3 linked regions of the Methylosarcina fibrata AML-C10 genome follow. The protein of the gene in region 3 interacts with the protein of the main gene of each other region in a pairwise test. Links are inferred from orthologs where the notes say so. Each region holds a gene or a part of one and is shown on either strand. Other genes may lie near its edges.

Evidence for each region.
Region 1: the proteins of aceE (region 3) and A3OW_RS0109440 interact in binary tests that used the Escherichia coli proteins (3 or more experiments, as listed by UniProt). The link is inferred for Methylosarcina fibrata AML-C10 from one-to-one orthologs.
Region 2: the proteins of aceE (region 3) and nth interact in binary tests that used the Escherichia coli proteins (3 or more experiments, as listed by UniProt). The link is inferred for Methylosarcina fibrata AML-C10 from one-to-one orthologs.

The regions. Positions count from the first base shown.
Region 1 is NZ_KB889965.1:1,990,941-1,994,454, reverse strand. Bases 224-3,222 are described here. They hold A3OW_RS0109440 (ATP-binding cassette domain-containing protein), read right to left. Parts: upstream 2,589-3,222; coding sequence 858-2,588; downstream 224-857. Other genes in these bases: hlyD (secretion protein HlyD), read right to left, coding at 2,585-3,222; A3OW_RS0109445 (ABC transporter permease), read right to left, coding at 224-861. Also shown: more of A3OW_RS0109445, read right to left, coding at 1-223; more of hlyD, read right to left, coding at 3,223-3,514. UniProt on the Escherichia coli protein: Part of the ABC transporter complex YbhFSR that could be involved in efflux of cefoperazone. Probably responsible for energy coupling to the transport system.
Region 2 is NZ_KB889965.1:4,629,754-4,633,014, forward strand. Bases 224-2,969 are described here. They hold nth (endonuclease III), read right to left. Parts: upstream 2,040-2,969; coding sequence 1,407-2,039; downstream 224-1,406. Other genes in these bases: A3OW_RS0121945 (HvfB family MNIO-type RiPP peptide maturase), read right to left, coding at 224-681; A3OW_RS0121950 (hypothetical protein), read right to left, coding at 818-1,216; A3OW_RS28050 (hypothetical protein), read left to right, coding at 2,383-2,628; A3OW_RS0121965 (RibD family protein), read right to left, coding at 2,727-2,969. Also shown: more of A3OW_RS0121945, read right to left, coding at 1-223; more of A3OW_RS0121965, read right to left, coding at 2,970-3,261. UniProt on the Escherichia coli protein: DNA repair enzyme that has both DNA N-glycosylase activity and AP-lyase activity. The DNA N-glycosylase activity releases various damaged pyrimidines from DNA by cleaving the N-glycosidic bond, leaving an AP (apurinic/apyrimidinic) site.
Region 3 is NZ_KB889965.1:1,676,791-1,680,536, forward strand. Bases 87-3,317 are described here. They hold aceE (pyruvate dehydrogenase (acetyl-transferring), homodimeric type), read right to left. Parts: upstream 2,966-3,317; coding sequence 287-2,965; downstream 87-286. Other genes in these bases: aceF (dihydrolipoyllysine-residue acetyltransferase), read right to left, coding at 87-272. Also shown: more of aceF, read right to left, coding at 1-86; A3OW_RS0108035 (TIGR00266 family protein), read right to left, coding at 3,343-3,746. UniProt on the Escherichia coli protein: Component of the pyruvate dehydrogenase (PDH) complex, that catalyzes the overall conversion of pyruvate to acetyl-CoA and CO(2).

The sequences.
Region 1 (3,514 bases), 310 kb from region 3 along the record:
GTTGCGCAGCACGGTGGAGAGCAGCAGGCCCAAGCCGAGACTGCTCGCCAGAAAGAGCGAGCCGATTCCCCACAAAATCAGCAGCGAACCGCGAAACGGCACGTGCATCATCAAGGCTGCGACTCCGACGCACAGAAACAGCGAAACGATGCCGAGTGCGTAATAGGGCAGCAGCTTGCTCAACAGCAATTCGGTCCGGGTTACCGGCGAGGCCAGCAGCGCTTCCATCGTGCCCCGTTCCCATTCGCGGGCCACCACGAGCGAGGTCAGCAGCGCGCCGATGACCGTCATGATGACGGTAATCGATCCCGGAATCAGAAAATTCCGGCTTTCAGCGGCGGGGTTAAACCAAAAGCGTGGTTCGATGCCGATTCCGGGCGGCGGCGTTTCGCCGCGCTCGCCGGCGCGCTGCTGCATCCAGCCGCTCCAGGCACCGGTCACGTAATTTTGTACGAAGTTGGCCGTGTTGGGTTCCGAGCCGTCCGTCACCACCAGCAACGGCGCCGTATTGGCCGGCTGTTTGAGTTTTTCGGCAAAATCCACCGGCACCACCACAAAGCCTCGTACCCGGCCTTCGGTCAGCGCCTGCTCGGCCTCCGCCTGCGTCTTCGCCGCGTGCACGACGAAGTAGGGCGAGCCGTAAAGATTGTCCGCGAAATGCCTGGCCTCGGGGCTGGCGTCTTCGAGTACCAAGCCGACATTCACGGCGGTCGAGTCGAGGTTGATGCCGTAACCGAAAATGAACAACATTACCACAGGCAGAACGAAGGCGATCAGATTACTGCTGGGATCGCGCAGGATTTGCCAGGTTTCCTTTCGGCAGAGGGCATACAGACGGCGGAGGGAAACGGGCGCTTTCATGTCGAAGCCTCCGAAACATGTTGCTGTACCAGGGCAATGAACGCGTCTTCCATCGACGGATCGGGATTCTGCGGGGATACGGTTTGTTCCTTAAGCCGGTCGGGGGAGCCGGCCGCGATGATTTTGCCGCGAAACACCAACGCGATGCGGTCGCAATATTCGGCTTCGTCCATGAAATGGGTCGTGACCATGACGGTGACGCCCTTGTCGACGAGGCCGTTGATGTGCGTCCAAAATTCACGGCGCGTTACCGGGTCGACGCCGGAGGTCGGCTCGTCCAGAAAGAGAATCGCCGGCTGATGCATGACTGCGCAGGCCAACGCCAGGCGCTGCTTGAAACCGAGCGGAAGGGCATCGGGCGTCGTGCCCAGGAAAGGCTGAAGCCTGAAGACCTCAATCATGTCCGCTATCGCGGTTTTCTGCCGCGCGCCGCGCAATCCGTAAACGCCGGAGAAGAACTTCAGGTTCTGTGCGATCGTGAGATTGCCGTACAGCGAGAATTTCTGCGCCATGTAGCCGAGGCGCTGGCGAGCCTCGCTGGCGCCGGTTTTGAGATCGATGCCCATGACCCGCGCGGTACCCGAGGTAGGCGTCAGCAGTCCGCACATCATCCGGAACGTCGTCGATTTACCGGCGCCGTTCGGTCCGAGCAGGCCGAAGATTTCGCCGCGTTTGACGCTGAAATTCACGTGATCGGTTGCGGTGAAGTCTCCGAAGCGTTTGGTTAACGCCACCGCTTCCACAACGGTACCGTCGTCTCCGGGCACCGGCCGCAGGCGCTGCGCAAGAACCGAATCGCCGCCCGGGCCGCCTCCGAGGGCTTCAATGAATGCATCCTCGAAGCGGGGCGCGACGGGCACGAATTCGGCATCCACCCCGGCGTCGAGTTCCTTGAGGGAGGGAGGATCCGCACCCTGGCGGAGCACCAGACGGACCGCGTGGCCTTGAATGACCCCGTCCATGACCTCGGGCCGGCGCAACGCCCGGGCGAGCAATTGCCGGCGGTTGCCGGTCAGCCGCCGGATTTGCAGGCTTCGATTACGGATTCGGCGGGTAAGGTCGGCGGGCTTTCCGGAGAAGATCAACTGTCCGTCGTTCATCAACAGCACCTCCGCGCATAATTCGGCTTCATCCAGATACGCCGTGCTCCATACGACCGTCAGACCCTGGCCGACGAGTTCATGGACCATTTTCCACAATTCGCGGCGCGAAATCGGATCGACGCCGACGCTCGGTTCGTCCAGCAGCAGCAACCTGGGTCGACCCAACAGTGCGCAGGCCAGGCCGAGCTTTTGTTTCATGCCGCCGGACAGCTTTCCGGCCAGTCGTGTGGTGAATCGGGCCAGATCGGTAAATTCCAGAAGGCGTTTGAAGGTGGCGACGCGTTCTTCACCCGTCAGGCCCCTCAGATCGGCGTGGAATTCAAGATTTTCGACAACGGACAAATCTTCGTAGAGGCCGAATTTTTGCGGCATGTAACCAATGACCGTGCGTAGCTTGTCCGCGTCGCGGATCGGGTCGAGATTATCTACGGAAACGGCGCCGGAAGTCGGTTCGAGCAATCCGGCGATCAGCCGGATGAGCGTCGTCTTGCCGGCCCCGTCGGGTCCTACCAATCCGGTAATCCGACCGGGCCTTAGCGCGGCCGAGACGTTTTCCAGCGCGGGCTTCGTCGAGTGCGGAAAGATTTTCCGGACGGAGTCGAGTATGACCAGGGCATCGTTCATAACGGATTCTGCGTGCCTGGCGCGCTTTCAGCGAGAGTGACTGTGACCGGCATGCCCTGGCGCAGCCTTTCATCGGGATTCTCGACGACGATGCGTAATCGGTAGACGAGCGCCGTGCGCAGTTCCGCCGTTTCCACGGTCTTCGGCGTAAATTCGGCGCGCGGAGAAATGTAGCCGATCCGGCCCTGATAAGGTTTGCCGACAAGGGAGTCGGTCCGGATCTCGACCTTCATGCCCGGATGGATGCGGCCCAGGTCGGGCTCATGAATGTAGGCGCGAACCCAAACCGGATGCACCAGGGAAAGCGTGAAAACCGGCGAGCCCGCTTGCAGGATGGCGCCGGCCTCTTGCGCCCGGGTGAGAATGACACCGTCGGATGGCGCGGTCAATACCGTATCCTTCAATTGCAGACGGGCGGTGGCCAGTGCCGCTTCCGTTTGCGCAAGATCGGCTTTGGCCTGGGTAATGTCTTCGATTCGAAATCCGGCTTCGAGAAGCGCCAGGTTGTCGCGCGCGGCTTTGAGTCTAGCCCGGGCCTCCTTGCGGCCGGCCTCGGCGTTGTCGCGTTCCTGGGTCGAGACCCCTTTGTCGGCCAGCAGTTCCTCGGCCCGCTGGAACAACCGCTCGGCATTGACGGCGGCGGCTTCGCGCTCGCGGACGAGCGACCGGGCTTGCGCGATCTCTTCCGGACGATTGCCGGTTTCGCGCAGCTTCAGTCGCGCCCGCAACGAGTCGACCTGGGCCTCGGCGCCGGCGACCTGGTTGCGATAAGGCTCGTCGTCCAGCCGGGCCATCACCTCGCCTGCTTTGACTTTGTCGCCCTCGTCGTAGAGAAGTTTCGCCAGCTTGCCGGGAACGCGAAAACCGAGGGTGACTTCGCGTATGTCCACGTTGCCGTAAAGTATCGGCGCGGCCTTGTTTTCGCC
Region 2 (3,261 bases), 3.0 Mb from region 3 along the record:
GATCACATCGGCGCCGTGAGTGTCGATCAGGAAATCGTCCGCTTCGCGGTAATGGCCTGCGATATGGGCATAAGCAATGCGCTCGCCCGGAATTGCCCGCAAAAAGGCTTCGGCGTCATAGCCGTGGTTGACGCTGTTGACATAGATGTTGTTGACGTCGAGCAGGACGTCGCAATCGGCTTCGTCCACGACGGCGTTGAAGAAAGTGATTTCGTCCATTTCTTGACCCGGAGCGGCGTAATAGGACACATTTTCGATCGCAATCCTTTGTTCCAGCAACTCCTGAACCCGCCGAATACGGGCCGCCACATGGCCTATCGCTTCGGAGGTAAAAGGGATCGGCATGAGGTCGTACAAGTGCCCCCCCTTGCTGCAATAACTGAGATGTTCGCTGTACAGCTTGATGCCGTGTTCGGCCATGAACCGTTTCACTTCCAGTACGAATTGTTCATCGAGAGGATCGGTGCTGCCGATGGACAGGGACAAACCATGGCAAACGAAAGCGAAACGTTCGGTCATGTGCCGGAACTGCTTACCCAGCCGGCCTCCCAGGGGAATCCAGTTCTCCGGCGCAACTTCGTAAAAATCGACTGATGCGGGAGGCGCTGCAATGATCTGGTTTAAAAAAGCGCGGCGCAGGCCCAGGCCGGCGCCATGAATAAGATTCCGGTTCGTACGCATGAGGAATGAGAAGCTGAATGTGGGAAACCGGAAGAGCCTGACTGTCCTTCTCTTCCGTGTTTCCGTTACCGATAAGGCTGTCCGCCCGTTTAAACGAGGGCTTAAACAGGCAGATGCGAATTGCTCTTTCGCAGACTTATTTCTTTTCCTGCGGCATTTCGCCTTTCATCATGGTGCCGCAGGCACCTTCTTTGCCTTTCATATTGGCGCCGCACACGTTTTCCATGCCTTTTTTCATTTTATCGCCGTCCATCATCTGGCCGCATTTGCCTTCGCCGCTTTTGGCTGTCGGGGCGGGAGCCGGTTTCTGACCGGCGCAGGCGCCTTCGGGCGTCTTGGGCTTGGTCATGCCGCCCATATTGGCGCCGCAGGCCATTTCCCCGGATTTGCCGGCTTCAGCCACCTGCATGTAGCCGTTGGACAGTTCGGTCATGCCGAAAGGATTGGCTTCCGCATTGGCGGCAGTGGCGGTAATCGTTGAAATAAAGGCAGCGCCCATTGCGGCAGCCAAAGGCGATTTGTTCATTTTCTTCATATTAACTCCGAGTGAAAGGTATAAATCTTCGATAGTGACGCATCGAATTGATCATATGTTATCAAACCCTACTGAACGATGAATGAATATTTATCAAGGCGGTTTTTTTTAAGGTACCGCGTAATTTGCCCGGCTTGCCGCCAGCGTAGTATCCCGGAGTTACCGAAACAGGCCCATGCCGGGTGTGCTTTCATATCGTCTTGTCGGGATACTCGCACAGATCTTCAATCACGCAACTCGGGCATCGGGGTTTTCTCGCAACACAGGTATAGCGGCCATGCAGAATCAGCAAATGATGAACGTCTCTTTTATGCCGCACCGGAACCCACTTTTCCAGGTTGCGCTCGACTTCCCTGACGGTTTTGCCCGGCGCCAGTCCGGTCCGGTTGGCTACCCGGAAAATATGAGTGTCAACGGCAATGGTGTGCATGCCAAAAGCCGTATTCAATATCACATTAGCCGTTTTTCTGCCGACTCCGGCCAGGGCTTCGAGTTCTTCCCGCGTTTTCGGCACTTCGCCGCCATGCCTGTCCAGCAATTGCCGGCACAATGTCATGATATGGGCCGCCTTGCTGTTATATAAATTGATGGTCTTGATGTATTCTTTCAGCCCTTCCAGTCCCAATGCCAGAATGGCTTTGGGCGTATTGGCGGCAGGAAACAGCCGGGCCGTAGCTTTGTTGACTCCCTTGTCGGTGGCTTGCGCCGACAGCACGACAGCGATCAGCAACTCGAATGGCGTGCCATAGCACAATTCGGTTTTCGGTTCGGGAATCGCGGCGGTCAGCCGATCTAAGATGGCATGTCGTTTCTGTTGGTTCATATTTTTAATAAAAAATTTCTATTCTGCCGTGTCGTTTACGGATGACTAATTCAAATTCAATTCTCTAAAGCAAGAGGTCGCGGATTAATAAGAGAAAGTCGGGATGGACAATCGGTATAAAACGATTATTCACAATATCTGTGGATAACTCTGTGGAGAAGTTAGAGATAAGTCTTTTTAAGCCCTGAAATTGCTAAGGTTGAGTTAAACTGTACGATTTTTGCTCAAAGAATTTTAATAAATATAAATCAATAGGTTATAAAATAATCTTCAAAATTGGATAATGATATTTTTTAAGTTTCGGCATTGACTTTTTCCTGTGATTTGGTGTGTATAAACCGAAATGAATTTTGAAAAAGAGCTTGCATTTTTATCTCTCTTGAGTATTTTTCAGGATCAGGGCCGTGTGCGATTTGAACTTTTACAAGCGGTACAGAAGGTTTGGAAAGCCGATCATCGGGATCGCCTGGCTATGAGCTTGTTGCGCGATGGCCGGCCGACGGAAACGCAGGAGTTCATCTCTGGCCGCCGGCAATCCCGGCAGAAAGCGGGCTTTGCGGAAAGGACGACCGGTTTCTACCTGGCGTGATTGTTCCGAACCGCTGATGCCAGTCCTTGAAATGACACGGAAAATTATAACCGCAACCAAATTTTGAAAGTTTTTCCAGCCCATGTTCCTTTTTCGGATCAATCCTGCCGAGGAATCGTCGGCTGCTTGCCGGCAACCTGTGGCTGCAAATCGAATTGTAAGAAAAACTGCCCGGATCCCGGAGGCGAGTTTTGTTCATAGTACAACGCTTTAAGCTCCAGGTTGCCTTCGGGACCCAGCATCGAGCCGGTCAGCAGCGAGCGGAAATCCTTGCCTCCGATCAGTTGATGGGTCAGGGTAAGATACAATCTCGATAGCTGTTTTTCCCTGATCATCGTGTCCAGCATGGTCGGGCCTGCGATCAGGTAAATGCTTCGGTAGCCCAACCCGCTGAGCTGCGGTATCAGGGAAGCTCCGTGCACCATGTCGTCTTCGCCGGTGATTAGTACGGTATACCCCTGGGATTGCCAGTAGCGGATGCGGTCCGGATCGGCCTTTTTTCCGGTGGCGATATAAACCGTCTGGCCGTGCTTCCGAAGGCTGTCGTGCACGGGAAAATTCAGGCTGGCGCTGGCGATGACCACGGCGGGATAAGGCGCCAGACCGTTGCGGCGTCGCCATTCCACGTGTTCG
Region 3 (3,746 bases):
GCTTCGGCTTTAGCTTCGGCAGGCGCCGCCGCGCCGGCCTGCACCGTCGCAATCAGCGTTCCTTCCGAAACCTTGTCTCCTTTTTTGATGAAAACCTGCTGAACGGTGCCCGCCGCGCTGGACGGCAAATCCATGCTCGCCTTATCGGTTTCGAGCGTGGCCACCGTTTGTTCCAATTCGACCGTATCGCCGGGCTTGATCAGCACTTCGACGACGTCGATATCGGTCACGTTGCCGACGTCGGGAACTTTGATTTCGATTACATCAGTCATGGGTATCCTTCCGCTTATACTAACCAGGGCGCATTGACATCGGCATTCATGCCGTATTTGGCGATAGCCACTTCCACTTTGGCCGGATCGAATTGACCTGAATCCGCCAGACTCTTCAGGGCAGCAACCGTGACGTGGTAGCGGTCCACTTCGAAAAACCGCCTCAGGTTCTTCCGGGTATCGGACCGACCGAATCCGTCGGTGCCCAATACCGTGTAAGGCGAGGCAATATACGGGCGGATTTGTTCGGCAAAAGCCCGGCAATAATCGGTGGCCGCAATCACCGGACTCGGATCCTGACCGAGACAATGGGTCACGTGAGGCACGCGTGCCGTTTCGGTCGGATGCAGACGGTTCCAGCGGTGGCAGGACTGACCGTCCCGGGCCAGTTCGGTGAAACTGGTGCAGCTCCATAAATCCGCATCCACTCCCCAGTCGTCACGAAGCAGTTCCGCGGCAAACTCGACTTCACGAAAGATCGTGCCCGAACCCAATAAGCGTACCTTCGGCCCTTTCTTTTTGCCGCCCTGACGGAAACAATACATGCCCTTGAGAATATCCAGCTCGATGCCTTTCGGCATGGCCGGATGAGGGTAATTTTCGTTCATGATCGTGATATAGTAGAAGATGTCTTCCTGATTGACGTACATGCGGCGTAAACCGTCCTGGATTATGACGGCCAACTCGTAGGCATAAGTCGGATCATAAGAAACGCAATTGGGCACGGTTGCCGCCATTAAATGACTGTGGCCGTCCTCATGTTGCAGTCCTTCGCCGTTCAGCGTGGTCCGGCCGGCCGTGCCCCCCATCAGGAAGCCTCGGGTGCGCTGGTCCGCCGCCGCCCAGATCAAATCGCCGACGCGCTGAAATCCGAACATCGAGTAGTAGATGAAAAATGGAATCATCGGCACGTTGTGCGTGGAATAGGACGTGCCGGCCGCGATCCAGTCGCACAGGCCGCCCGCTTCGTTGATGCCTTCCTGAAGGACCTGGCCGTGCTTGTCCTCCTTGTAAAACATCAACTGATCGGCGTCCTGGGGCGTATACAACTGCCCTACCTGGGACCAGATGCCGAGCTGTCTGAACATGCCTTCCATGCCGAAGGTCCGCGACTCGTCCGGAACGATCGGCACGATGCGTTTCCCGATATTTTTGTCTTTGACCAGAATGTTCAGCATGCGCACGAACGCCATGGTCGTGGAAAATTCGCGGCCTTCCCCGCTCGCTTCCAGCAACGCTTTGAAATCGCTCAGCACCGGCACGTCCAGCGCGTAAGACTTGGCCCGTCTGGCCGGCAACGGTCCGCCCAACTCGGTGCGGCGCTGCATCATATACGCGAACTCCTTCGAGTCTTCGGGAAATTTAATGTAAGGCAGGTCGTGCATCTGCTCGTCGGTGACGGGCAAATCGTAGCGATCGCGGAAATGGCCGAGCGAGCTCTCGCTCATTTTCTTTTGTTGATGGGTGATGTTTTGCGCCTGGCCGGATTCGCCCATGCCGTAGCCTTTGATCGTTTTCGCCAGAATGACGGTCGGCTGGCCCTTGTGGTTGACCGCGGCATGGAAGGCAGCATAAACCTTGGAAGGATCGTGCCCGCCCCGGTTCAATTCCCAGATGTCGCGATCGGACCAGTCGGCGACCATCGCCTTCAATTCGGGCGTATTGAAAAAATGCTCTCTGACGTAGGCTCCGTCCTTGGCCTTGAACGTCTGATAATCGCCGTCGACGCAGGCCATCATCCGTGCCGCGAGCAAACCTTCGGTGTCTCTTGCCAGCAGCGCGTCCCAGCGCTGACCCCAGACCACTTTGATGACGTTCCAGCCGGCGCCTCGGAACTCGCTTTCCAGCTCCTGGATGATCTTGCCGTTGCCCCGGACCGGTCCGTCCAGCCGCTGTAAATTGCAGTTGACGACAAAGATCAGGTTATCCAGCTTTTCCCGTCCGGCCAACCCGATGGCGCCCAGGGATTCGGGCTCGTCGGTTTCGCCGTCGCCCACGAAGCTCCACACTTTGCGTTCCGAGGTATCGGCCAGGCCGCGATCCTGCAAATAACGCATGAAACGGGCCTGATAAATCGCCATGATGGGACCCAGCCCCATGGAAACCGTAGGAAATTGCCAGAAGTTCGGCATCAGCCACGGATGCGGATAAGACGACAAACCGTTTCCGCCCACTTCCTGGCGGAAATTGTTCATTTGCTCTTCCGTCAATCTGCCCATCAGAAAGGCGCGGGCGTAATCGCCCGGGGTTAGATGGCCCTGGGTAAAGATCAGGTCGCCGTCGTGCTGGTCGGAAGGCGCGCGCCAGAAATGGTTGTATCCGACATCGTATAAAGTGGCCGCAGAGGCGAAGCTGGCGATATGGCCTCCGACATTGGTATGCTTGTTCGCCCTCAGCACCATCATCATCGCATTCCAGCGGACATAGGAACGAATTTTCAATTCGATCTCATGATTGCCGGGGTATTTTGCCTGACTGGCGACGGGAATGGTATTGAGGTAAGCGGTGTTGGCACTGAAAGGGACGTCGAATCCCGAATGTCGGGTGACTGCAACCAGTTGTTCAATCAAGAAATGCGCGCGCTCGCTGCCGTCCTTGTCCAGTACTGCCTGCAATGCCTCGATCCATTCCCTGGTTTCTGCCGGATCAATGTCGTTTTGTCCGGTAATTTCAGAAATTAAACTCTTGGTCATCATTTTTTCCTGTTGAGGCGGCTTGTGTTTGACTTCATAAAATATTGTTCTAAATAAAGTTTCAACGGCTTTCCGGATTTATCCGATTTGGTGGCAACTCCGGCGTAAAACAATGGACAAGCCGAAAAAAATACACTTAAAATGTTGCATAGTATATACAAATGGCGGAGAGCATTGAACCTGTTTTGTAAAACTTAATCGGCCGTCTTGTGGCCGTAGATCTTGGCGGGCTGTCCGTGCCTTGATATTCGGCGGCCCTCGACTGGAACGCAAACTCTCGGCAATAAACAGGAAACAGTGTGTATCAACCGGAGTCCGGACGGAACGATCCGAACCCGGCGGCAAGTCGTCTTATGAAAGACAAGGCTTGAAAAGAACTAACGATTGCCCGGCATGCCTTTCAATAGCCATGCAATGAAGTTTTCCCGGTTGCGTGAACAGATGATGACTTTGCCTTTGCCGGAAAACTTGAGCACCATGCCTTCACCGCTGGTGACGCTGTTGACCAACTGCCCCAACAGCCCGCCGCTGCTTTGCGTAGCGACCGAGATCTCGTGATGCAAACGACTGTCCCAGGCCACCACGTGAGCATTGTCGATAATGACGTCCTGTCCGGGCTCCACGTCCAGTATAAAACTGGTGCCGAATCCCGACACGGCCAGCTTGCCTGCGCCGGTAGCCTCGCCGATAAAGAAACCGCCGGTCTGGCCGAACACGGCCGAGCCGAGGCCCTGAGTACGCACGTTCAACTGAACTCCGCTTTCGGCGGCGACGAAAGCGC